DNA from 4 places in the Paenibacillus sp. FSL E2-0151 genome. Region 4 is predicted to be linked to each of the others. Evidence: predicted binding sites of a transcription regulator. Region 4 holds the regulator's gene; each other region holds the start of a gene.

Region 1 (5,639 bases), 2.3 Mb from region 4:
TTACCACTGTCTGCTTCATCACGACTCGTTCCACCCTTGCCTTCTACAGCTTGCACTCCTGATATAACTGCACCAGCACTGTCTACATGACTTGCCAGATCATTCCTCCATGCGACAAGCCATTCGTCTTCCTGTTCTTGCTCAAAGGTTCGCGTTGGTGGGGCAGGTGTGAAATAGGACGTATCCACTGCATTGTGAATCAGGACAACCTGCCTTGGATCGGTATAGGTGCACGCAGCCCGGCAAAAGGTCTGGAAATGGGAATCCACGGATACAATGCGCACGAGTCCATCCAGAGCCAGTTGAATATGTTCCGCGACTTGTTGTTTGGTCTCCAGTGGCAGTCCGGGACGATCCCAGTTAATGCCGTGACAGATGCCAAGACTGCCGGGTTTGTAGGTGATGGGTTGCCACAGACAGCTGGCATAGATCACTGGGCCGCGCGCTGCGGCTGCCATCCGGTCAAAGGCTTCCGGTACATTATCCATGTCGTACGAATAACCAAATACGTCAATCTGCTCCGTCCGAGTCTGGAATGCTTCAAAATAAGAGAGCTGATGAACCTCGGGAATATGCCCGAGTCCTCGGATGACACTGCACAGATCCAGAATATATCGCTCCAGTCCACCACCAAATACACGACCGAATTCCCGGTTGTACCCGTCGGTGAAACTATGCGTCAGAATACTCACCACGCCCATCTCACGGTCCCTCCTTCCAGGGAATCAGCCGAGGTTCCGGATCGAGAATAGACTCGTAATGTGCAAGATTGCCCCACTCACCGCTAGGATCAATGCGCTTGTAACGCAAATATTTACGAACCCGGTCCTCGAGACTGCCTGCCCATCCGAGATGCTGAACCTTCAGCTCCGTGCTGACCCCGGGCAATACGGTGCAGGACAAGGGAAGACGGGGAACATGATGATTCTGTTGTGGATAAAAATAGGGATATCCAGGCATATACCGTACAAGTGAAGCCGTATGCCGCTTGTGAAGAGACCAGAGATCATCTTCCCGGTAGTGGGTCCGGCCACCCCACATATCGTAGAAACGAAATGCAAACCAGTCCGCATACTCCTGATTAATCAGAGTGCGTATGGCTTTCTTGGCCTCTGAGCTGTACAGCTCATCCGCATCAACTGAGAGCAACCAGTCGGGACATGTTCCTGCAGCCGCTTGCCACAAGGTGTTGCGAAGTCGCCATTCCTCGGCGAACAGTGGTTTCTCCAATACCTCCAGACGGACCACCTTTGGATAGGCTTTGCATATGTCCGGTGTTCCGTCTGTGCTGGCATCGTCCACAATGACGATCTCATCCACGAACTCACTCAGATCATGCAATACTTCTTCAAGGTATCGGCCACGTTCATTGCGAACCTGGAGCATGGCGGTCAGCTTGTTGCCTTTGCTTTTGCGAACCCGACGAATGGAGAAGGGTTCTTTGAATATACTTGTTTCCTCATGTGTTACAGCAGCATTCTGTTCTGCCTGACCTTGTGAATCATTCCAGTGATGCACTTGGCTTCGGATGTCCTGCGTTGGTTGTGCATGATCCGGGGTGTGATCTCCATTTTCCAATGCGTCTGTATGTGTTCGATCGACTGTTTCGGTTGGCGTGTAAGTGGTTTCGGTTCGGATATCCCTGTGCACCATTGGTCCATTCAACTGTTGTCTACGCCTCTTCGGGTCCAGCATCATGGCACCTCCCCAAGCAATTGCTGTACAGCATGATCCAACAGCTCCAGCTCGACAATCCGGGCCAGCGCATCTTCATCCTCCAGTGCTGTCTCAAGGAAATGTCGGACTGCCCCGTGTCGTTCCCCTCGTAGTGCCAGCGCACTGCCGGATAATTGCTGATAATCCCGGCGACTAGCATCATCCTGAATATCGACTGCATGCACCAGAGCTAGTGCTTCTTCCACACGTCCAGTCTCCTGGTAGATGCGGAATTTCCAATGTCTCGCCGTTTCTCCGCCAAGTTCGTCCAGGATACGCAGGGCATTTCCGTAATCATCATTCATACGCAATAGTTCCGCTCGTACAAGTTGATCTTCTCCTGCCTCAAACCAGCGACATAACTGTTCATAATGATGCCGTTCTTGTTCATCTGCTGCACTAATTCCATACACCCGCAGGGCGTCCTCCAACTGTCCAGCCCGGGCATGGATGGCAGACAGGAATCGATAATGGGAGACCACACAATCACTGCGACCATTCATGACCGCATGGGTGAAGGCCTCTTGCAACGAATGGACGGCCCGCGGATCTTCAAGCAAGTACTCATAGGCTGCCAGCAAAAAGGATATCGTCTCATGTGCACCTGCTTTGGCACGGAGCTGACGGTAGAAGTCGGCACGTACACTGCATTGAAGCAGGGTGACGCTATCTGGAGTGCCTGACAGGATCTGCCGTAGCGCATGCAAGAAGAGCAGTTCGTAGTCCCGGAGAGGGACTTCGAGATCATCCTTTTGCATCGTACCCGCAGGTGCAGGGTCTTCTCCGCCCAGCCAGATAGCACGTACGCCTTGGAATAACAGCTTCATATAACGTGTTTCGGAGGATGTGCCTACCAGATCGGCGATGCCGACCAGTTTGGAAATACTGCTCTCCCATAGCGGAGATTCTGCTTCGTTTCCAGCAGGCTCAGGGAGCAGGGCAATACATAGCTCAGGCTCCAGCGAAGCCGTAGCTATTAGCCAGTAGGGATGGGCGACCACGGCTACGGTGCGAGGTTCCAGCAATAGCTGCTCAGCCTCAGGGAGGGAGATGACGGTAATGACCGGAGGTACATCTTCTGTTTGCGTCAGGCTGCTGACATAGTAGACCTCTCCCTCGATCGACAGCAGTGCAGCAATATCGGGATAGGGAAAGGATGACCAGCCTCCTTTGCGAGGGAAGAGAACATACCGGACAGGGGGCTGTGTTGTACTGGCCTTATCCAGGCTGGCTTCGGCGTCTTCACCTGGTAGTGGTGCAGGTTTTTCCATGAATAGTTCACCTCACCTTGACTGTAATATGGAGCGTCTACGCTCTGCATGTGCTTCATGCTTTCAATTCATATGTAAAGCCCTCCGGTACTTCGCATGATATGCCTGAGACTAACATATGGGCATTCCGTCCCAAACATGAGTATCTTCCATGAATAGATGAAGTTGGCAAGCTGTGATAAAAGGCTGAATTTTATCTTTTGTGTGACCAGGATCACTTTTTTTTTGCTCTAGAGAGGAAGATTGTGATAATTCTCACATGTATAAAATAGGTAATCTGGCACAATACGTTCATCAACGTATTTGGCGGACAGACAGCGAAGGTGCAGCTTCAATGCCAAATACGCATACTGCGAAGTGAACAGAAAGAAGGGGTAACGGTATGGATCCGATTATGTTATCGCGTATCCAATATGCACTTACAACGATTTTCCATTTCTTTTTTGTCCCGCTATCCATCGGTCTTGTACTGTTGGTTGCAATCATGGAGACGTTGTACGTTGTTAAGGGTAAGGAGATCTACAAAACGATGGCCAAGTTCTGGGGCAAGCTGTTCCTGATTAACTTTGCCGTCGGGGTAGTCACAGGTATTTTGCAAGAGTTCCAGTTTGGTATGAACTGGTCCGAGTACTCCCGATTTGTCGGGGACGTATTCGGTGCGCCACTGGCTATTGAAGCGCTACTGGCGTTTTTTATGGAGTCTACATTTATTGGATTGTGGATATTTGGATGGGATCGTTTGTCCAAAAAAGTGCATCTGGCCTGCATCTGGCTGGTGTTTGTCGGCACATTCCTGTCCGCGCTGTGGATTCTGGCAGCCAATTCATTTATGCAACATCCTGTTGGGTTTGAGATTAACAACGGCCGAGCCGAGATGAATGATTTTTTTGCACTCATCACAAATGGTCAGCTTCTCGTTGAGTTCCCACATACAGTCTTTGGGGCATTGATGACAGGGGCCTTCGTCGTAACCGGGATCAGTGCCTACAAATTGATGAAAAAGCAGGATGTGGAGATCTTCCGCAAATCGTTTAATATTGCGATCACTATCGCTCTTGTTTCTTCATTCGGCGTCGCATTCTCGGGTCACTTCCAGGCGCAATATCTGGTGGAGACACAGCCGATGAAGATGGCAGCCAGTGAGGGCACATGGACAACGACAGAAGATCCGGCGCCTTGGACGGTGGTCGCTTTTATTGACCCGGATAAACAGGAGAGTACGGGTGAGATCAAAATCCCTGGATTGCTCAGTTATCTGTCCTACAGCAAGTTCTCCGGTAGTGTCAAAGGTATGAAGGAGCTTCAAGCTGAGTATGAACAGACGTATGGACCGGGGGACTACATCCCGCCGGTACGGACAACATTCTGGAGTTTCCGCATTATGATCGCAGCGGGTGGTTTAATGATTGCATTGGCGCTATACGGTACGTTCCTAGCCATGCGTAAGAAGCTGGAGGTCGCTGGAAAGTGGTTTATGCGTCTGATGGTGTTCGCCATCTCCCTGCCGTTTATCGCCAATACGTCAGGTTGGATTATGACCGAGGTAGGAAGACAGCCATGGACAGTATTTGGCTATATGACAACCGAAGCCGGGGTCTCGCCGAACGTATCCGCAGGAACGATCCTGTTCTCGACCATCGCTTTTACCGCTGCGTATACGGTTCTCGGAATCGTGATGGTATACCTGTTCGTACGTGAGATCAAAGCAGGACCGTTTGCGGTCGAGAAGCCAGAAGATCACGATGAATCGGCCGATCCGTTCGGCGTGGATGGAGGTTATTCCGTTGTCACTAAGTGAGTTGTGGTTTTTGCTGATTGCCGTATTGTTTGTCGGTTTTTTCTTTTTGGAAGGTTTTGATTTTGGTGTGGGGATGTCTACAGGCATTATTGCCAAAACGGACCGCGAACGTCGGACTCTGATCAACTCGATTGGTCCGTTCTGGGACGGTAATGAAGTATGGCTGATTACAGCAGGGGGAGCGATGTTTGCTGCCTTCCCACACTGGTATGCCACGTTGTTCAGTGGTTTTTACCTGCCACTTGTAGTGGTGTTACTCGCCTTGATTGGTCGCGGTGTTGCTTTCGAATTCCGCAGTAAAATGAAACAGCAGCGCTGGCGCAAAACATGGGACATCATCATTGTTGTCTCCAGCGCGCTCTTGCCTTTCCTGTTCGGCGTGGTCTTTGCCACATTGATGAAAGGTCTGCCCATTGATGGGGAGATGCAGTTGCGTGCAGGATTCCTCGATATTGTTAATCCGTACACCGTGATTGGTGGCTTGAGTGTAACCCTGCTGTGTCTGGTTCATGGATTGCTGTTTGCATCACTACGAACAGTAGGTGATCTCAGAGAGCGTGCCTTGAAGACAGCGCAAAAGTTGATGCTGCCGCTGGCTGCACTACTCGCTGTTTACGCGTTAATGACGTATTTCATGACGGATGTGTTCGCCGTACGAGGCTGGGCTCTTTGGATCATGGTTGTACTTGGCGCAGTTTCGCTTGCACTTGCCGCATACTTTGTTCGTCAGAAGCGTGAAGGCTGGGCTTTTGGTATGACTGGGGCAGTGATTGCCATTGCCTTTGCCTCGGTCTTTATCGGACTTTTCCCAAGAGTGATGGTGAGTTCCTTTGGGGCGGCGTATGACCTGACTG
Region 2 (5,639 bases), 2.2 Mb from region 4:
TCCTGGACGAGCCGACTACGTTCCTGGATATGGCTCACCAGCTCGAAGTATTGCAATTACTGGAGCAACTGAATGCCACAGCCAACCGTACCATTGTTATGGTTGTGCATGACTTGAATCATGCTTCCCGCTACGCACATCACATGATTGGTATCAAAAAAGGTAAAGCCATCGCTCATGGTTCACCTGTGGAAGTTATGAACTCAGATGTACTTCGTGAAGTATTCAACATTGAAGCAGATATCGTGATTGATCCGCGTTCCGGTGTACCGCTCTGCTTGCCTTACGCTCTTGCAGGCGAACGCCAGCAATCGAAGACGCCAGAGCAGCTGGTCATGAACAGTGCGATGGTTCATGCTGGAGGACGGGCAGAACCACGTGTTCAAGCGACAGGAAGTTAACGAAATGGGCCATATGTGGGTCCTTACATTATAGAATGAAGCCGCTGTGCGCTATCGCACGCGGCTCTTTTGCATTCATGGGGGATTTGCAATGCATGGGAGCAAAGGGGACGGGTAGACCCTGGATTTGGTAATCGCATCGGATCAGGTCTATAATAATAAGACAGGCTGTGAGTTCATTGGTTATGCCAACATGCTCGCAACAGCCCAAACCAACATATGTCATGGGAGGAATCAGTCATGTCCGTATATTCATATCAGGCGGTAACCACCGCGAACCAAGAAGTCTCACTGGATCTGTATCAAGGTAAAGTATTGGTCATTGCCAATACAGCCAGCAAGTGTGGGCTGACCCCGCAATACGGTGAATTGCAAAAGCTCTATGATCGTTATCGCGATCAAGGCTTGGTTGTACTGGGTTTCCCTTGTAACCAGTTTGGAGGGCAGGAGCCAGGTACAAGTGAGGAAGCAGAATCATTTTGCCAGATTAACTATGGTGTGAATTTCCCGGTGTTTGCCAAGGTAGACGTGAATGGTGAGGACACTCATCCCCTGTTCCAATACCTGAAGGAGCAACAACCTGGCGTAGGTGAAACAAGCGACATCCAATGGAACTTCACCAAGTTCCTTGTTAACCGTGAAGGTGAAGTGGTAGGTCGTGTTGAACCGAAAGAATCTCCGGAGACAATGATTGCAGATATCGAGAAATTGCTCGGTTAATACATGAACGTTGAGAAGCCTGTCCTTGCATAAGCAAGGATGGGCTTCTTTGATTATTTTATATACGCGGATTTATTCTCTTCACAGGTAGGAGTCGGATCCATGAAATCAACCCTGTAATGAAAATTGAAGCCATTTATTTTTTGTACAAGTAAAACATGAATGTAAGAGAGGACTCTAACTTTATACGTCCACACTGCATTCATACAGGGATCACGGAAGCCATTACATAGCATAAACGCGCCCAAATCCGGGGACAATGAAATCAATACAATGAAGGGAAGCAAGGCTTAAATACAGGTGAATGACCTCCTTCGACAAACTTTTTTTTCAAAACCTATTGCAATGTGAAAAATATCACATTATAATGAGTATATAAAGTGAAATAAATCACATACACTGTTTCGGACAAGAAGTGAAATGTTTCACAACCATAACAACCTTATATTCAAACTCATTTATATATTTCGAGGAGGAACTTTTAATGAAAATCGCAGTTATCGGATGTACACACGCAGGAACCGCAGCCATCGTAAATACCGCCAAATTGTACCCGGATGCTACCATCACGGTGTATGAGCGCAATGACAATATCTCCTTCCTATCTTGTGGCATTGCGCTCTACGTAGGTGGGGTTGTGAAAGACCCTGACGGCTTGTTCTATTCTTCGCCTAATCAACTGGCAGAGCTTGGTGTTGAGACTAAGATGCTTCATGAAGTAACAGCAGTAGATGCCAAGGGCCATACCCTTCAGGCTAAAAACCTGCAAACCGGGGAAGAATTTGAAGATACGTTTGACAAACTGATCGTGACAACGGGTTCATGGCCTGTCGTTCCAAAGCTTGAAGGCATCGAGATGGATAACATTTTACTTTGCAAAAACTACAATCATTCCAACACGATTATTGAAAAAGCCAAAGATGCCAAACGTGTTACCGTTGTAGGTGCAGGATATATCGGCGTAGAGCTGGTGGAGGCTTTCCAAATGAACGGCAAGGAAGTTACCCTGATCGACAGTGTGGACCGGATTTTGAACAAATACCTGGACCCTGAATTCACGGATGCGATCGAAGACACGTTGACTGGACGCGGCATCAAACTGGCTCTTGGTCAAACGGTACAGAAGTTTACTGGTGAAGATGGCAAAGTAACTAAGGTGATCACGTCCAAAGGAGAGTTCGAAACCGATCTGGTTATTCTGTGCATTGGTTTCCGTCCAAATACAGAGCTGCTCAAAGGCCAAGTGGATATGCTGCCAAACGGCGCAATCATCGTGGATAAATACATGCAAACGAGCCAAAAAGACGTCTTCGCTGCGGGTGACAGCTGTGCTATTCATTACAACCCAACAGGCAAAGCATCTTACATTCCACTGGCAACCAACGCCGTGCGGATGGGTACACTCGTAGCCCGTAACCTGGTTCGTCCTACGACACCGTATATGGGTACACAAGGAACATCGGGTATCAAAATTTATGAGCAAAATATCGCGGGTACAGGGATGACGGAAATGTCTGCTGCTGACGAAGGCCTGATTGTTGAATCCGTGGTACTGGAAGACAGCTACCGTCCGGAGTTCATGCCAACGGCTGAGAAACTGTTACTCAAAGTAGTATATGAGCAGGCTACTCGTCGGATCGTTGGAGCACAGGTGATGTCTCAGGTTGATCTGACTCAATCGATTAATACGATCTCGGTTTGCATCCAAAATAACATGACCGTAGATGAGCTGGCCTTCATCGACTTCTTCTTCCAGCCACATTACAACAAACCGTGGAACTTCCTGAACACGGCGGGTCTGCAAGCACTGCCTCCAATAGAAGTAAAAGCACCAGCAATGGTGTAAGGAAGCAGAATAGATGGTTTAACAGCGATCTTGATAAACGCCATACAAAGATAAGTCATGCTTGTCCGTAAATAAGAGGTGTACAATAACTGCCAAGATTACGAAACAAGGCGGACGATTATAAAGGAAAGAGAAGACTGGCGAGTATATCGTCAGTCTTCTTTTTTGTTGTTTTAGCTACAAAAGGCCTTACTACACTCTTGCTGTCATAACTATTCCAAGACACTCTTAAAGTATCTTTTTAAGTAACATTGTGATAATTTGCACAAAGTTTCATGCAGTAGCAAGATACAATTGAGATATGGTATTCAACGCATAAACAAAGGAATTCAGATGGTTTTATCCAACGATGAACAATGAAGGAGAGGATGAATGATATGGCAGCAAAAACACCTCTTGAGGTTGCACAATATACGGCGCAAACAGGCATGAAGAAGGCTCAATATCCGGCGTCTTCTGTACTGGTGCTCAGTTTTCTGGCAGGGGCTTTTATTGCGCTAGGTTTTCTACTGGATATTCGGGTGATTGCTTCTGCGCCAGCTGAGTGGGGAAGTCTGGTCAATCTGATTGGAGCAGCAGTGTTCCCGGTTGGATTAATCTTGGTACTCATCGGTGGTGGAGAGCTGCTGACAGGTAACATGATGGCAGTTCCACTTGCAACGATTGCAAGAAAATTATCCGTGGGTAGCATGTTGAAAAATCTAACCTTAGTGACGATTGGTAATTTTGTTGGAGCTTTGTTTGTCGCGTACGCGTTTGGACATGTGCTGGGCCTGACCGGAGAGGGTGTATATCTGGCAAAAGTGGTGGATATGGCTGGGCATAAGCTGCATGACGGCTTCCTGCAAGCTTTCATCTCTGGCATCGGCTGTAACTGGCTGGTCGCGCTGGCCGTGTGGTTATCTTATGCTTCGGATACGATGAGTGGCAAGGTACTGGGCATTTGGTTTCCAACGATGGCATTTGTGGCGATTGGATTCCAGCACGTTGTGGCCAATATGTTCCTCATCCCGGCGGCAATCTTTGAAGGACATTATTCGTGGGGTCAATATGTGATGAATTTCATTCCGGTATGGCTCGGGAATCTGACTGGTGGTGCTCTGTTTGTAGCTGCAGCCTATTGGGTGGTGTACCTGCGCCAAGCTGAGCCAAAAGTGAAGCCAGAGATGGCAACGTCGATCGAAGCTGTGGAGACGGAGGCTAGAGTGATGTTGAGTAAACAAGCATAGCGGGCACAGCGTAGCATGTGTGCACGGGTTATAGAAGAGAAGACGATTCTGATCTTGCTCGGTTCATGGCGAATATGCTGTGAGGGAGCAGGGCGGGATCGTTTTTTTTGTATGGGGTTCTTGTTGGAGTTTAACGCAAAATAAATTCGCCATGAAAAGGTTCGGGGGAACGAAACCTGTTCATGGCGAATTTCGGGAGTGGTCCATGATATGGCATGAGGAGGAAGTGGGGAAACACTAGCCTAATGCCTTATTTTTAATTTACCCCTGAATTCTGAAGTTGAATCAAACTCAAAAACATTTTTTTGAAAATAATTTAAAGCCGCTATAGCGGCGAATATGAAGCAAAAACATACTGTTCTCTTTACGCGATAACCTCGAAGAAGATATGATATAGGGATAGCTTTTAAAGAGGGGAGCCTTACGATGATCGATCAGGAGAATGGTGTATTTGCGGCGGTGTGCCCGCTCGACTGTCCGGACACTTGTGGTCTGTTATTACATAAAGAGAACGGCAAAATTGTGAAGGTGGCAGGCAATCCGGATCATCCGATCACCAAGGGTGCCATCTGTAATAAAGTCAGAAATATGACTGAGCGGGTGTATCACCCCGAGCGTCTACAATATCCGATGAAACGTGTAGGAGCCAAAGGTGAAGGCCAGTTTGAACGAATCAGTTGGGATGAAGCGATTCGCGAGATTACGACCAAATTCACTGCATTGTCCGAAACCTACGGCTCGGAGAGTATCCTGCCCTACAGCTTTTACGGTAACATGGGCATTCTCGGCGTAGACGGTATGGATCGGCGTTTCTTCAATGCGCTTGGTGCGAGTGTACTGGAGCAGACGATCTGTAACTCCGCTGGAAATACCGGCTGGAAATATACGATGGGTGCCAATCGGGGAACGGTGCCGGAAGATACGGAGCATGCGGATCTCATCCTGGTGTGGGGTGGCAATATCGTCAGTACAAATATGCACCAGGTCGTTTTGGCGGAGAAAGCCCGCAAAAAAGGCGCCAAGATCGTCGTCATCGACGTTCATCGCAATCGTACCGCACAGTGGGGCGACTGGTTTATTCCGCTGTATCCGGGCACGGACAGTGCACTGGCGCTAGGATTGATGCATGTGTTGTTCGAACGGGGACTAACGGATGAAGCGTTTATGCAAAAGTATACGATAGGTCATGAGGCACTACGTGATCATGTCCGCAGTTACACCCCTGAACGTGTGGCACGCATTACGGGCGTGCCGGAGGAAACGATTGTGGAGCTGGCCGAACTATACGGCAACGCACAGGCAGCCCATATTCACATCGGCAATGGCCTCCAGCACCATGATAATGGGGGGATGAACGTGCGTAGCGTTGCATGTCTGCCTGCTATTACAGGGCAATGGCTGAAGCAAGGCGGCGGTGCCGTTCGCACCAACAGCTACGCGAGC
Region 3 (5,639 bases), 850 kb from region 4:
ACCCTTCATCGCAAAAAGAAGAATATTCAACAAACATAGAAAACAGGGAACTTCATGATATGGAGTTCCCTTGTTTTAGAGTAAGTTGTATGAACCGTTTAATTAGAATTTTTGTAATACACCAAGTGATCGGTCCATTCATTATTTTCGTGTATAAACCCTTTACGTAGACATTCAAATTCCATACCAACACTCTCTGCCAGTTTCATGGAAGGGGTGTTATCCACATTAATATGAGCTTCTATGCGGTGAAATTTCAGATGTTCGAATGCACTCCTCTGGATTGAATTTATGCTCATGGCATAGCACTGAAGTAGTCCATAACCACGCTGCGAAACTCTAAAGCGGCTTTGGAAATATACCTGTTTTTGTGCGAAAGTAGAGCGATTTCCCGAACGAGCTGGTGTTCCTCTACCTGAAGATATCTAATGCGCTCATGCGGGTTTCTGGCTGTGCTAGGTATAAACGCGAGACCGATCTCCGCTTCAACAAGGGCTGTTAATCTTGCAGGCTCATCACCTTCATACACATACTTTGGTAGGAAACCAGCGGATTGACATACGGAATCTACCATATCACGAACCCCATACCCTTGCTTCACCCCAACAAACCACTCGTCCTTAAGCTCGGATAATTTAATGCTGCTTCGGTATGCATATCGATGACCCATAGGAATAGCGACTACAATCGGATCGTCATATAGTATCTGACATTCGATATCGTCACCTTGAATCGGAGGGGAGGAGAGACAAAAGTCCACCTCGCCCCGATGTAGGAGTCTGGACATGTTTTCTAACGAAACCATTTGCACATGGAACTGAATATCCGGCTTGTTTTTCCGGAATTCCCGCAGTATACCTGGCAATGTGCTCGCCGTAGTCACCGCCAATTGCAGTGTACCCTGATCCGGGTTGGAGAGGTCAGCGATTTCCCGCTTTCCTTGTTCCAATTCAAATAAGGCTTTTTCAGTTCGCTGAAGAAATGTTCTTCCAAAGTCGTTTAATCGCAGCTTTCTCCCGATTCGATCAAATAAAGGGACTCCCAAGTCGTCCTCTAATCGTTGTATCGTTTTGCTCAGGGAGGATTGCGTGACATGCAGCTTTCCCGCAGCTTCCGTAACATGTTCGCATCGGGCCACCGTCAGGAAATATTTTAGTTGAAGAAGCTCCATTTGCACCATCACTTCATTCCTTCTAGTTCATCAAATCATAACATATAATGCGTTGGAATAAATGAATACGTTCAAGTAAGATAACAGCAGAAGAGAGAGAGGTGCACCAATGAACGTTCGAAATAAAGGATTGATGTTAGCTGTTGGACTCGGAATTATGTTGAATCCGTTGAATTCCTCCATGATTTCGGTGGCAATCTCCAGGTTACAACAAGTGTATCAACTTAATTTTACAGCCGTTTCGTGGATTATTTTATCATTTTACATTGCCAGTGCTGTCGCTCAACCCGTCATGGGCAAGTGTAGTGATTTGTTTGGCCGGAGGAAGATCTTCCTCATGGGTCTTGTTATTGTTTTTGTATCGTCCATGTTAGCTCCGTGGTCTCCCAGTTTTTCGTGGCTCATTGTATTCCGGATTGTTCAATCAATTGGCACAAGCATGATGGTGGCCGTCGGAATGGCGATTGTCAGAATGAACGTGACTGAAAAACAAGCCTCCGCCTTGTCCACCTTGGCTATATTCCTTTCTGGAGCGGCTGCAATTGGACCTTTTATTGGTGGAGTATTGATTCATTGGTGGGACTGGCACAGCATATTCTTCGTTAATATTCCGTTTGTCTTGGCGAGTTTTTGGTTCGCCTGGAAAACAATCCCGAAGGACGAGCAATCTCCGTCTATCTCTGGTCACATGTCCATTCGGCAATGGCTCGCGTTAATTGACGCACCAGGTATCCTGATGTTTACGGTAGCTTTGGTGACTCTGCTCATCGGTTTACTTTCAGTAAATTCCACAGGAGATATTTCAACATGGCATCTGCTGACAGGGGGGATCGGGTTAATCGCACTCGTCATGTTCTTCCGACATGAATTAAAAGCAGCCACGCCTTTTATCCCTCTGCGAACGTTTGCCTCATATCCGGAGATGACTTGGGTGAATGTGCAATACATGCTGGTGAACATCCTGTTTTACGCACTTTTTTTTGGAGTTCCTACGTATTTGAAGCAGGTACGTCATCTCAACGAAGTTCATACAGGAATGAGCATGCTAGCTTTGGGGTTATGTTCAGTCATTATTGCTCCGATCGCAGGGCGCTGGATTGACAGATCAGGATCACGGCCAGCTCTGATCGTATCCGCTTCTTTAATGACATTTGGATCTATATTGATCGTTGTTATGAATGAAACTTCTCCAATCTTCATAATCATTGTTGCTTTAGCTTTATTTGGAATAAGTAATGGCCTAAACGCGGTCGGCATGCAAGCAGCACTGTTTAAAAGCACACCGAAAGAAATGATCGGAGTGGCATCGGGTATTTTTAATACATCACGCTACCTGGGGACCATTTTATCGTCGTTATTGATTGGAATTGTTATGGGGGATACATTCAATGTGACAGGATTTCAGAAGCTTGGAATCATCCTTACGGTATTAGCTGCATCACTGATCATCATGAGCGTACGTCGCGAGGCAGGTTTAGTGAGTCCGGAGCAAGTAAGCAAGTAAAATAGAGAATCTTCCGTGCAATAACACGTTTACACCCAATGAATCAATAGCTCCATTGGGTGTATTTTTTGACTTTCACCAAGTTGTCAGAAAGAGTTGATCCTTTCTTGAACGTTTAGGGTAGAAGACGTGTCTTTGATTGAATTAGGTAAAAATAAAGATATAATAATTTTGATTAATAGGCTTGGTTAGTACTTTAAGTGCATTAATATCAGATTTTAATAGGCATCCAATGCTTGTTATTATCGGGGGCCTACAGGAGTAAACGCATTATAGGTGTGGCAAGATATCGTCATACCTAACTTTGTGAAATTTTTCGCAACTCTGCATTGAGCTTGGCCAAATCTGATATTGAATGTTTCTAAATTGAACAGAGTTTGAAAGGAGGCAACACAAAGAATGGCTATTGATACGGTTTTATGGAGCAGGCTAGTGACTGGTTTGACGCTCGGGTTCCACGTGATTTTTGCAACGCTTGGTGTCGGCGTACCTTTGATGATTGCTATTGCAGAGTTCATCGGCATTCGGAAGAAGGATCACCATTACATACTTATGGCAAAGAGGTGGTCCAGAGGGTTTGTCATTTCTGTCGCGGTTGGTGTCGTGACAGGCACAGCGATCTCACTACAGTTGGCCTTGGTATGGCCGAATTTTATGAAACTTGCCGGGAATGTCATTGCACTGCCGCTATTTATGGAAGTATTTGCATTCTTTTTTGAAGCAATATTCCTGGGCATTTATCTGTACACGTGGGATCGGTTCAAAAATCCGTATATCCACTGGTTGCTGACCATCCCAATTGTCGCCGGGGCAGGCATGTCTGCTGTTTTTATTACAACAGTGAACGGCTTCATGAACCAGCCTGAAGGTTTTGTCATGGAAGCAGGTCAATTCATGGCAGTGAACCCCGTGCAAGCGATGCTGAATACAGCGACGTTCTCCAAAGTGTTCCATGTATTAAGCTCGGCTTATCTGACAGGAGCTGCTCTGTTAGCAGGAATAGCAGCCTTTGCGATGCTGAGAAAAGGAGTGTCGGCCTACCACAAAAAAGGTTTGAATCTCATGATGGCCGTTGTGCTGGTATTCAGTTTGTTAAATTCTTTAGCTGGAGATGTGTCTGCCAAGTTTTTGGCTGAGCATCAGCCGGAGAAGCTCGCAGCTGCCGAGTGGCATTTCGAGACGGAAAGCGGCGCGGATTTGATTTTTTTGGGATGGCTGAATGCAGAACATGAAATTATAGGCGCTCTTCATTTGCCGAAACTGCTCAGTTTCCTTGCCTTTGGAGACTTTAACGCCGAGGTAACCGGGCTGAACGAATTTCCACCAGATGAACACCCGCCCTTACTTGTGCATTATTTGTTTGATCTAATGGCTGGTATTGGATTCGCTCTGCTTGCTATATCAAGTCTGTACTTCCTGTTTGTATTCTGGAAGAAACGTAATCAGTTTAACAAGTGGATGCTTCGTATGGTTGCACTGAGTGCACCGCTTGCTTTTCTGGCCGTTGAGATGGGTTGGTTCTATGCAGAGATCGGGCGGCAGCCATGGATCATCCGAGGTTATATGCGGGTAGAAGAGGCCGCTACTTCTTCACCGAGTGTGAGAATTTTATTTTTCGTCTTCTTGCTTCTCTACATCCTGCTAGGCGTTATGTGTGTCGTCGTACTGAGACGGTTGTTCAATAACAATCCTGCTGAACTCGAGATGGAGAAATGGTTGAAGGAGAAGCATGATCAATCAGCCAAGAAAGGGGATCAGGCCTGATGAGTTATGAATTAATTGGTATTTCGGTACTCTGGCTGTTCTTGTACGGCTATCTTATTGTAGCTTCCATTGATTTTGGAGCAGGTTTCTTTGCCTTTTATGCACGCCTGACAAAGCAGGATCATCTGATTAATCGTCTGATCTCCCGTTATCTATCACCTGTCTGGGAGATCACCAATGTATTTTTTGTCTTTTTCTATATTGGTATCGTCGGATTTTTCCCGGACACGGCCTATTATTATGGCTCCGCGCTGCTTGTTCCAGGAAGTATTGCCGTCATTCTACTTGCCATTCGTGGGTCGTTCTATGCTTTCGAAAATTATGGTTCCAAAAAAAGTATCGTGTATTTGTTCTTATACGGAGCTACGGGTCTACTTATTCCAGCGTCATTGTCAGTGGCACTGACCCTGTCTGAAGGTGGCTTTATTTTGAAGCAGGGAGATACCGTTTCCCTGGATTACTGGGCGCTATTTACGAATCCATTATCGTGGAGCATCGTTGGACTGGCGATCGTGTCCGTATTGTTCATTAGCGGATCATTTCTCACATTTTACGCTTCTCGCGCAGAGGACCATTCGGCATTGAAGCTGATGCGGAACTATGCTTTGTTCTGGAGCACACCGACCATTATTCTCGCGCTGACTGCATTTATATATTTGGGTCAACACAATGAGCGTCATTTTCAAAATATGATGGATTTATGGTGGCTGCTGGCGCTTTCCGTTGCGTTTTTCATGATTGCCATGTGGCTGTTATATAACGGACGCCGTTATGGTTTAGCTTTTATATGCATCATGCTGCAATTTCTCACAGCCTTTTTTGCTTACGGGATTGGGCAATATCCTTACATTCTCGATCCATACATCACCATTCAGAGTAGCGCCACATCACCTGCAATGGGCTTTGCACTCGTCGTTGTGTTTATCGGTGGTCTGTGCTTGTTAATTCCTTCTCTAATCCTGGTCTTCAAACTGTTCCTGTTTGATGCGGATTATGTGAAAGGGAAAAAATAAAGGAGGAGCGTTCAATGAAAAGGAGAGGCAAATCCAATCTGATCTCGCAGCAAATGTCTTTACAACGAAAAAACAGACTTCTCCTTGCGATCATTTCGCTGGCCCTTGGTGTAGCTATTATAAGCCAGGCCACCTTGGTGGCTGAAGCAGTCCAGCGAATCTTTGTAGAGAAAGCTTCCTTTTCATC
Region 4 (5,639 bases):
ACCAGATCTATGTGACTCTGGGTGATTTGGTTCGCAAAGGGGACAAATTGCTGCTTGAAGTGAAAGAGGATCAGGATGATTATCAATCGGATAGTCTGATCACGGACATTACAGGACTGCTGAAAGATCTGACCACATTGAAGGAGAATCTACGTTTCTTCATGCGTATGGATGACGCCAAAACGGTGTACTGGATGGAAGCCAGCGGCCAATTCCGCAGCAAATCTCTCCAGCTGTATGCCGTACCTGTAGATGTGAGTGCACAACTTAAGGATTTATTTTTTGATAAAAAGAAAAGTGTTGTGCTTACATCGGCTACGCTTTCGGTAGATAAGTCATTCCAGTTCATGATTGAACAGCTTGGCTTGCAGGAAGCTGCCGAGAACAATCAGCTGTTAACGTCGATGTTGCCATCACCTTTCAACTATCGCGATCAGGCACTTCTGGTGATTCCGCGTGATTTCCCGAGTGTGAAGGGAAGTGTGGGTGATGCGCACTTTGTTAATATGCTGGTGCAATCACTTGCAGAGACGGCAATTGCTACGCGTGGACGCATGATGGTTCTGTTTACTTCATACAAGATGTTGCGACAGGTCTATGATCCGCTGAAGGAGGCACTGTCTGGCAACGACATCTCGTTGCTTGGGCAAGGCGTTGACAGTGGAAGTCGTTCCAAATTGACTCGCAGGTTCCAAGATGCCAAAGCAACGGTACTTCTGGGCACAAGCAGCTTCTGGGAGGGTGTAGATATCCCGGGAGAGGCCCTAACCTGTCTCGCTATTGTTCGACTGCCTTTCCAGCCACCGAATCATCCGTTGGTGGAAGCCAAGAGTGAGTTGCTTCAGGAACAGAAGAAAAATCCGTTCATGAAACTGTCCGTGCCACAAGCGGTCATTCGTTTCAAACAGGGATTTGGCCGATTGGTGCGTACAGCAAAGGACAGAGGAATTGTCATTGTTTATGATACACGGGTGATTGAAGCGTATTATGGTAAATTCTTTTTGTATTCATTACCTGGTCCCAAAATGGAGCATATGCTCACGGAGCAAATGGTTCCACGAATCACCGAGTGGTTGGAAAAACCTGCTAATGAACAAAAATAATGGTTGTTTTGTTCGTTATATCATTGCATGACACTATCGTTTGGCGTTAAACTTTATTAGATATTTCCGTATCCGATTAAAGCAGTTGCACGTAAGAACTTATAACCCAAATTACAAGGAGCATTCTGTATAAAATGTCACGTTTATCTTTGAGTTTTATACAGAATGCTCATCTTTTCATCTATTATTTTATCGTGGCCTTGGTAAGGGGGAGCAAGAATGAAATCGGATAAAATTTCGGAAGCGGTGGTACGACGTCTGCCTGTATACTTGCGTTATTTGAACGAGTTGCATCAGCGTGAGGTGGCTACTGTTTCTTCTCAAGAGCTTGGACAGAGGCTGGATCTGAATCCGGCCCAAATTCGTAAAGACCTGGCTTACTTCGGTGATTTTGGTCGTAAAGGGATCGGGTATGATGTATCCTATCTGATCGAAAAAATTCGTCACATTCTCAAAATCGATCAGCAAATTAATGTGGCTCTGGTAGGCGCGGGTAACCTCGGTCAAGCCTTGTCCAACTACAACGCATATCTGAAAGACAACATGAAGATTGTTGCTGTATTTGATGCATATGGACCGAAGATAGGTAGTCAAATCAACAGTTTGACGGTAAAACCAATGGATGAATTGACGGAAGCGGTTAAAACGGAAAATATTCGCATCGGAATTATCACGGTTCCGGATACGGAAGCCCAAAATGTAGCCGATCAGCTTATTGAATCAGGAATTGAAGCGATCCTTAATTTTGCACCAACCATTCTAAAAACACCGCCGCATATCCGCATTCACCATGCTGACTTTACAACGGATCTGCTTAGTTTGGCCTATTACTTGGAGACTGGAAAGGACGACGAGGAAGATGACAACAAATAGATGGGTAATTCACAACGGCAAATTTGCCGTTAATGAAGGCGGCACAACATGGAACGTGGTCCACGGATACATGGTTGTTGAGAATGACAAGATTGTGCATATTGGTGAGGCATTGCCGGATGAAGACAAAAATTGTACCAAAGTGGATGGAAAAGGACTGTTCTTCCTGCCGGGTCTGATCAATACGCATGGTCATGCAGCGATGTCGTTGCTCAGAGGGCACGGAGACGATCTTGCATTGCAAGTATGGTTGCAGGAAAAAATGTGGCCGATGGAAGCGAAAATGACTTCAGAAGATGTATATTGGGGAACTTCGCTATCGGTGCTTGAAATGTTGAAAGGGGGAACTACAGCGTTCCTGGACATGTACGATCACATGGATCAAGTTGCCAAAGTTGTGGAGCAATCCGGCGTTAGAGCAGCACTGGCACGTGGTGTAATTGGACTGTGCTCGGAAGAAGAGCAACTGCGGAAGCTGGAGGAGTCGGCTGCGTTTGCACGTGAGTGGAATGGACAGGCAGATGGTCGCATTACAACCGTAATCTCGCCACATGCACCATATACATGCCCTCCTGACTACATAGAGAAGCTTGTGCAGGTCGCGAACGACCTAAACCTTCCCCTTCATACACATATGTCGGAAACGCTTCGTGAAGTCGAGCAGAACGTGGCTGATTATGGACTGCGTCCTGTGGCACATCTGGAGAAACTGGGCTTTTTCTCTCGTCCATCCCTGGTTGCACATGCGGTGCATCTGAATGACGAAGAGATTGAGATTCTGGCCCGTCATGATGTGGCTGTATCCCATAACCCGGGAAGTAACCTGAAACTCGCTTCCGGTGTTGCGCGGATACCTGCGTTGCTGAAAGCAGGAGTTACCGTGTCACTCGGAACAGACGGTCCAGCAAGTAACAACAACCTGGATATGTTCGAGGAAATGAGACTGGCTGCATTGATTCACAAAGGTGTATCTGGTGACCCGACGGCAGTGCCAGCAGGCGAAGCGTTATTACTCGGAACGTCATACGGTGCCAAATCCATCTTCTTGAATAATACCGGAGCACTTCAGGTTGGCATGAAGGCTGATTTTATCGCCCTTAACATTGAACAGGCACATTTCTATCCACATACAGACCTGATCTCACATACGATCTACTCGGCTTCTGCCAAAGATGTTGAACACGTATGGGTGGATGGAAAACAAGTAGTGAAACATGGCGAATGTCTGACGCTGGATGAAGAACGCATTTTGCGTGAGTCTCAATTGGCATTTGATGGTCTGCTTGCTCGTTAATTGCAGGACAGCATCATAGGGAAAGGAAGTTCGGCTTTTGAAGAAAAAAAAGAAGTGGATATGGATTTCGCTGCTTGCACTGGTTCTGATTCTGTTTGGACTTCAGCGTTATTACGTTCATGTCACGCAGGACCAACGCAAGGAAGAAGCGCTCGCCATACAAGCGGCACAGGAGCAACTGGGCATTACATCCTATGATGAATTGCGTAAGTACATCTGGGGAGACAAAGAAGGCTCTGACAACATCTACTGGACCCTGATCGGCAAAAACAAGGATAACCAGGATGTTATGGTCTGGGTTAAGTTCGACGCAAACAATCAACCGGTTAAGGGTGCAAACGCTGTACACAGTGAGCTGCTGCAGAATGGCATGTCCGAAGCGCAGATACGCAATCGCTTCAGTTCTGAAGTTCCTGCCGGTGAGATTAAACGAATCATGCCCGGAGTTGTGAATGGAATATATGTGTGGCAAGTGTATTATAAAGACGGTACGCATAACCACTATCGCTTTTATCGTTTTAGCAACGGAGAACAGGTGGACCTGGTCTACACACTCCCGAACAGCTAGAACAAGATAGAGTGAGATAACTAGAGAATTAAAGAAATGAAAGAACCGGCAGACGGATATCCGGCTGAACCGGTTCTTTGTGTTGTCTGTAAACATATTTGATTTAAATAGTTAAAATTAATAATTTATTCATATTTTCGCCTTCGAAATTGTATATACGATGTGATATACTCAGATATGTACTCAAAGTTACATTCAAAACAAATAAACCTGTCAAAATTATCGCAGGAGTCAATGTGCACATATTCGTATATACCAATAAGCCAGTAGGTTGGGCCAAATTCTGGGAGGGGTAATTCACTTGAAGCTAAAAGTATTGCCTATTGCTTTAACTGCCGTCATTTCAGCCGTAGTGTTGTTTGGAGGTTGGTTTGTATATCGTCAGGTGGCTGTGCAGAATCCGATTGAAAAAATGGTAACCCAGTACGATGGAGTCAATGACGTTCAATTAACTATTAACCGCAATGACGTACAATTGAAACTGGATCTGCAACCTGATGTTGATTTGGGCAGACTGGTACAATATATTCACAAAGAAGGACAGACCCTGATTGGAACACGCTCACTAAAGTTGGATGTTGTGGATCATTCCAGTGAAGCACTGGAAAGTTGGTGGGGGGATGCGATGTTCACCGTAGCTCAGGCGATGGAGAACAAGCAATACACCGAGATTACACCAACGTTGTCCAAGATGGCGACGAATGGAATTAAGGTAAATACAGCGATGGATGACAACAATGTATATGTCAGTCTCAGAGACGGAGATGCCAGCAAGTTTATTATTCTGCCGCGTGTGCCCGGTCAGATAGGAGTGTGGCCTAATGCCTAAGTGGACAAAAGAAGTTGCCATCGGATTTTTTCCCGTATTGATTATTTTCCTTGCTTTTACTGGTGTTAATATTGTTCCGATCCTGATTGCAGCAGTGCTTGTCGGAGCTTTGCTGTTCATGATGCAAATGCGTGGCGGGATTACAGTAGGCGCTGCACAGGAACGTAAACGGAAGAAAAAAGGACCTTCCAAGCTTACTTTTGAAGAAATTGGCGGACAAGACAGTGCTAAGCAGGAATTGCGTGAAGCGCTTGACTTTCTGATCAAACATGAAGAAATCCGGAAGTTCGGGATTCGCCCGTTAAAAGGGATCTTGCTGACGGGCCCTCCAGGGACAGGGAAAACGTTGATGGCCAAGGCTGCTGCCCATTACACCGATTCTATTTTTGTAGCAGCATCGGGTAGTGAGTTCGTGGAAATGTATGTTGGTGTGGGTGCCAGCAGAATTCGGGATTTGTTCAAGGACGCGAGAACCCGTGCCACCAAGGAAAATAAGGAAAACGCTATTATCTTTATCGATGAAATCGATGTCATCGGGGGGAAACGTGAGGGTGGTCAACAGCGTGAATATGATCAGACCCTCAATCAGCTCCTGACGGAAATGGATGGAATCTATTCTTCCGATACGCCAAGAATTCTGGTTATCGCTGCAACGAACCGTAAAGAGATGCTGGATAGCGCCCTGACGCGACCGGGACGTTTTGACCGCCACATTCAAGTGGACTTGCCTGACAAAAAGGGCAGAAAGCATATTCTGGAACTGCATGCGGTGAACAAACCTCTGTTGAAGGAAGTTAATCTGGAGAAAACAGCGGAAGAATCATATGGTTTCTCCGGTGCACAGCTCGAAAGTGTGATGAACGAAGCAGCAATATACGCCATGAGAGACGGGCTGTTAAACATCGAACAGCGGCATTTATCCCTGGCTATTGATAAAGTCATGATGGGTGAGAAGACAGACCGTGAGTCGAG

What was found. The regulator Rex, encoded in region 4, represses fermentation and respiration genes when NADH is low (regulators of the CRP and FNR family bind a similar motif). The targets are predictions, from matches to a motif close to TTGTGAAATATTTCACAA.
Region 1: a site for Rex is predicted at 3,231-3,248, ahead of MHI55_RS29445 (cytochrome ubiquinol oxidase subunit I). Genes of this name have one in related genera too.
Region 2: a site for Rex is predicted at 3,219-3,236, ahead of MHI55_RS28825 (formate/nitrite transporter family protein). Genes of this name have one in related genera too.
Region 3: a site for Rex is predicted at 2,980-2,997, ahead of MHI55_RS15845 (cytochrome ubiquinol oxidase subunit I). Genes of this name have one in related genera too.

What each region holds. Positions count from the first base shown of each region.
Region 1 covers NZ_CP150308.1:6,646,006-6,651,644, reverse strand. Annotated here, with positions in the region: gene MHI55_RS29460 (glycosyltransferase family 4 protein) at 1-701, opposite strand, end outside; gene MHI55_RS29455 (glycosyltransferase) at 703-1,698, opposite strand; gene MHI55_RS29450 (hypothetical protein) at 1,695-2,987, opposite strand; gene MHI55_RS29445 (cytochrome ubiquinol oxidase subunit I) at 3,370-4,785, shown strand; gene cydB (cytochrome d ubiquinol oxidase subunit II) at 4,730-5,639, shown strand, end outside.
Region 2 covers NZ_CP150308.1:6,495,750-6,501,388, reverse strand. Annotated here, with positions in the region: gene MHI55_RS28840 (ABC transporter ATP-binding protein) at 1-401, shown strand, start outside; gene MHI55_RS28835 (glutathione peroxidase) at 642-1,121, shown strand; gene MHI55_RS28830 (FAD-dependent oxidoreductase) at 1,606-2,967, shown strand; gene MHI55_RS28825 (formate/nitrite transporter family protein) at 3,345-4,196, shown strand; gene MHI55_RS28820 (molybdopterin oxidoreductase family protein) at 4,623-5,639, shown strand, end outside.
Region 3 covers NZ_CP150308.1:3,485,306-3,490,944, forward strand. Annotated here, with positions in the region: gene MHI55_RS15825 (MFS transporter) at 1-39, shown strand, start outside; gene MHI55_RS15830 (GNAT family protein) at 99-299, opposite strand; gene MHI55_RS15835 (LysR family transcriptional regulator) at 296-1,171, opposite strand; gene MHI55_RS15840 (MFS transporter) at 1,281-2,675, shown strand; gene MHI55_RS15845 (cytochrome ubiquinol oxidase subunit I) at 3,075-4,439, shown strand; gene MHI55_RS15850 (cytochrome d ubiquinol oxidase subunit II) at 4,439-5,452, shown strand; gene cydD (thiol reductant ABC exporter subunit CydD) at 5,467-5,639, shown strand, end outside.
Region 4 covers NZ_CP150308.1:4,338,551-4,344,189, reverse strand. Annotated here, with positions in the region: gene dinG (ATP-dependent DNA helicase DinG) at 1-1,103, shown strand, start outside; gene MHI55_RS19520 (redox-sensing transcriptional repressor Rex) at 1,323-1,976, shown strand; gene MHI55_RS19515 (amidohydrolase) at 1,963-3,270, shown strand; gene MHI55_RS19510 (DUF5590 domain-containing protein) at 3,308-3,838, shown strand; gene MHI55_RS19505 (hypothetical protein) at 4,140-4,667, shown strand; gene MHI55_RS19500 (AAA family ATPase) at 4,660-5,639, shown strand, end outside.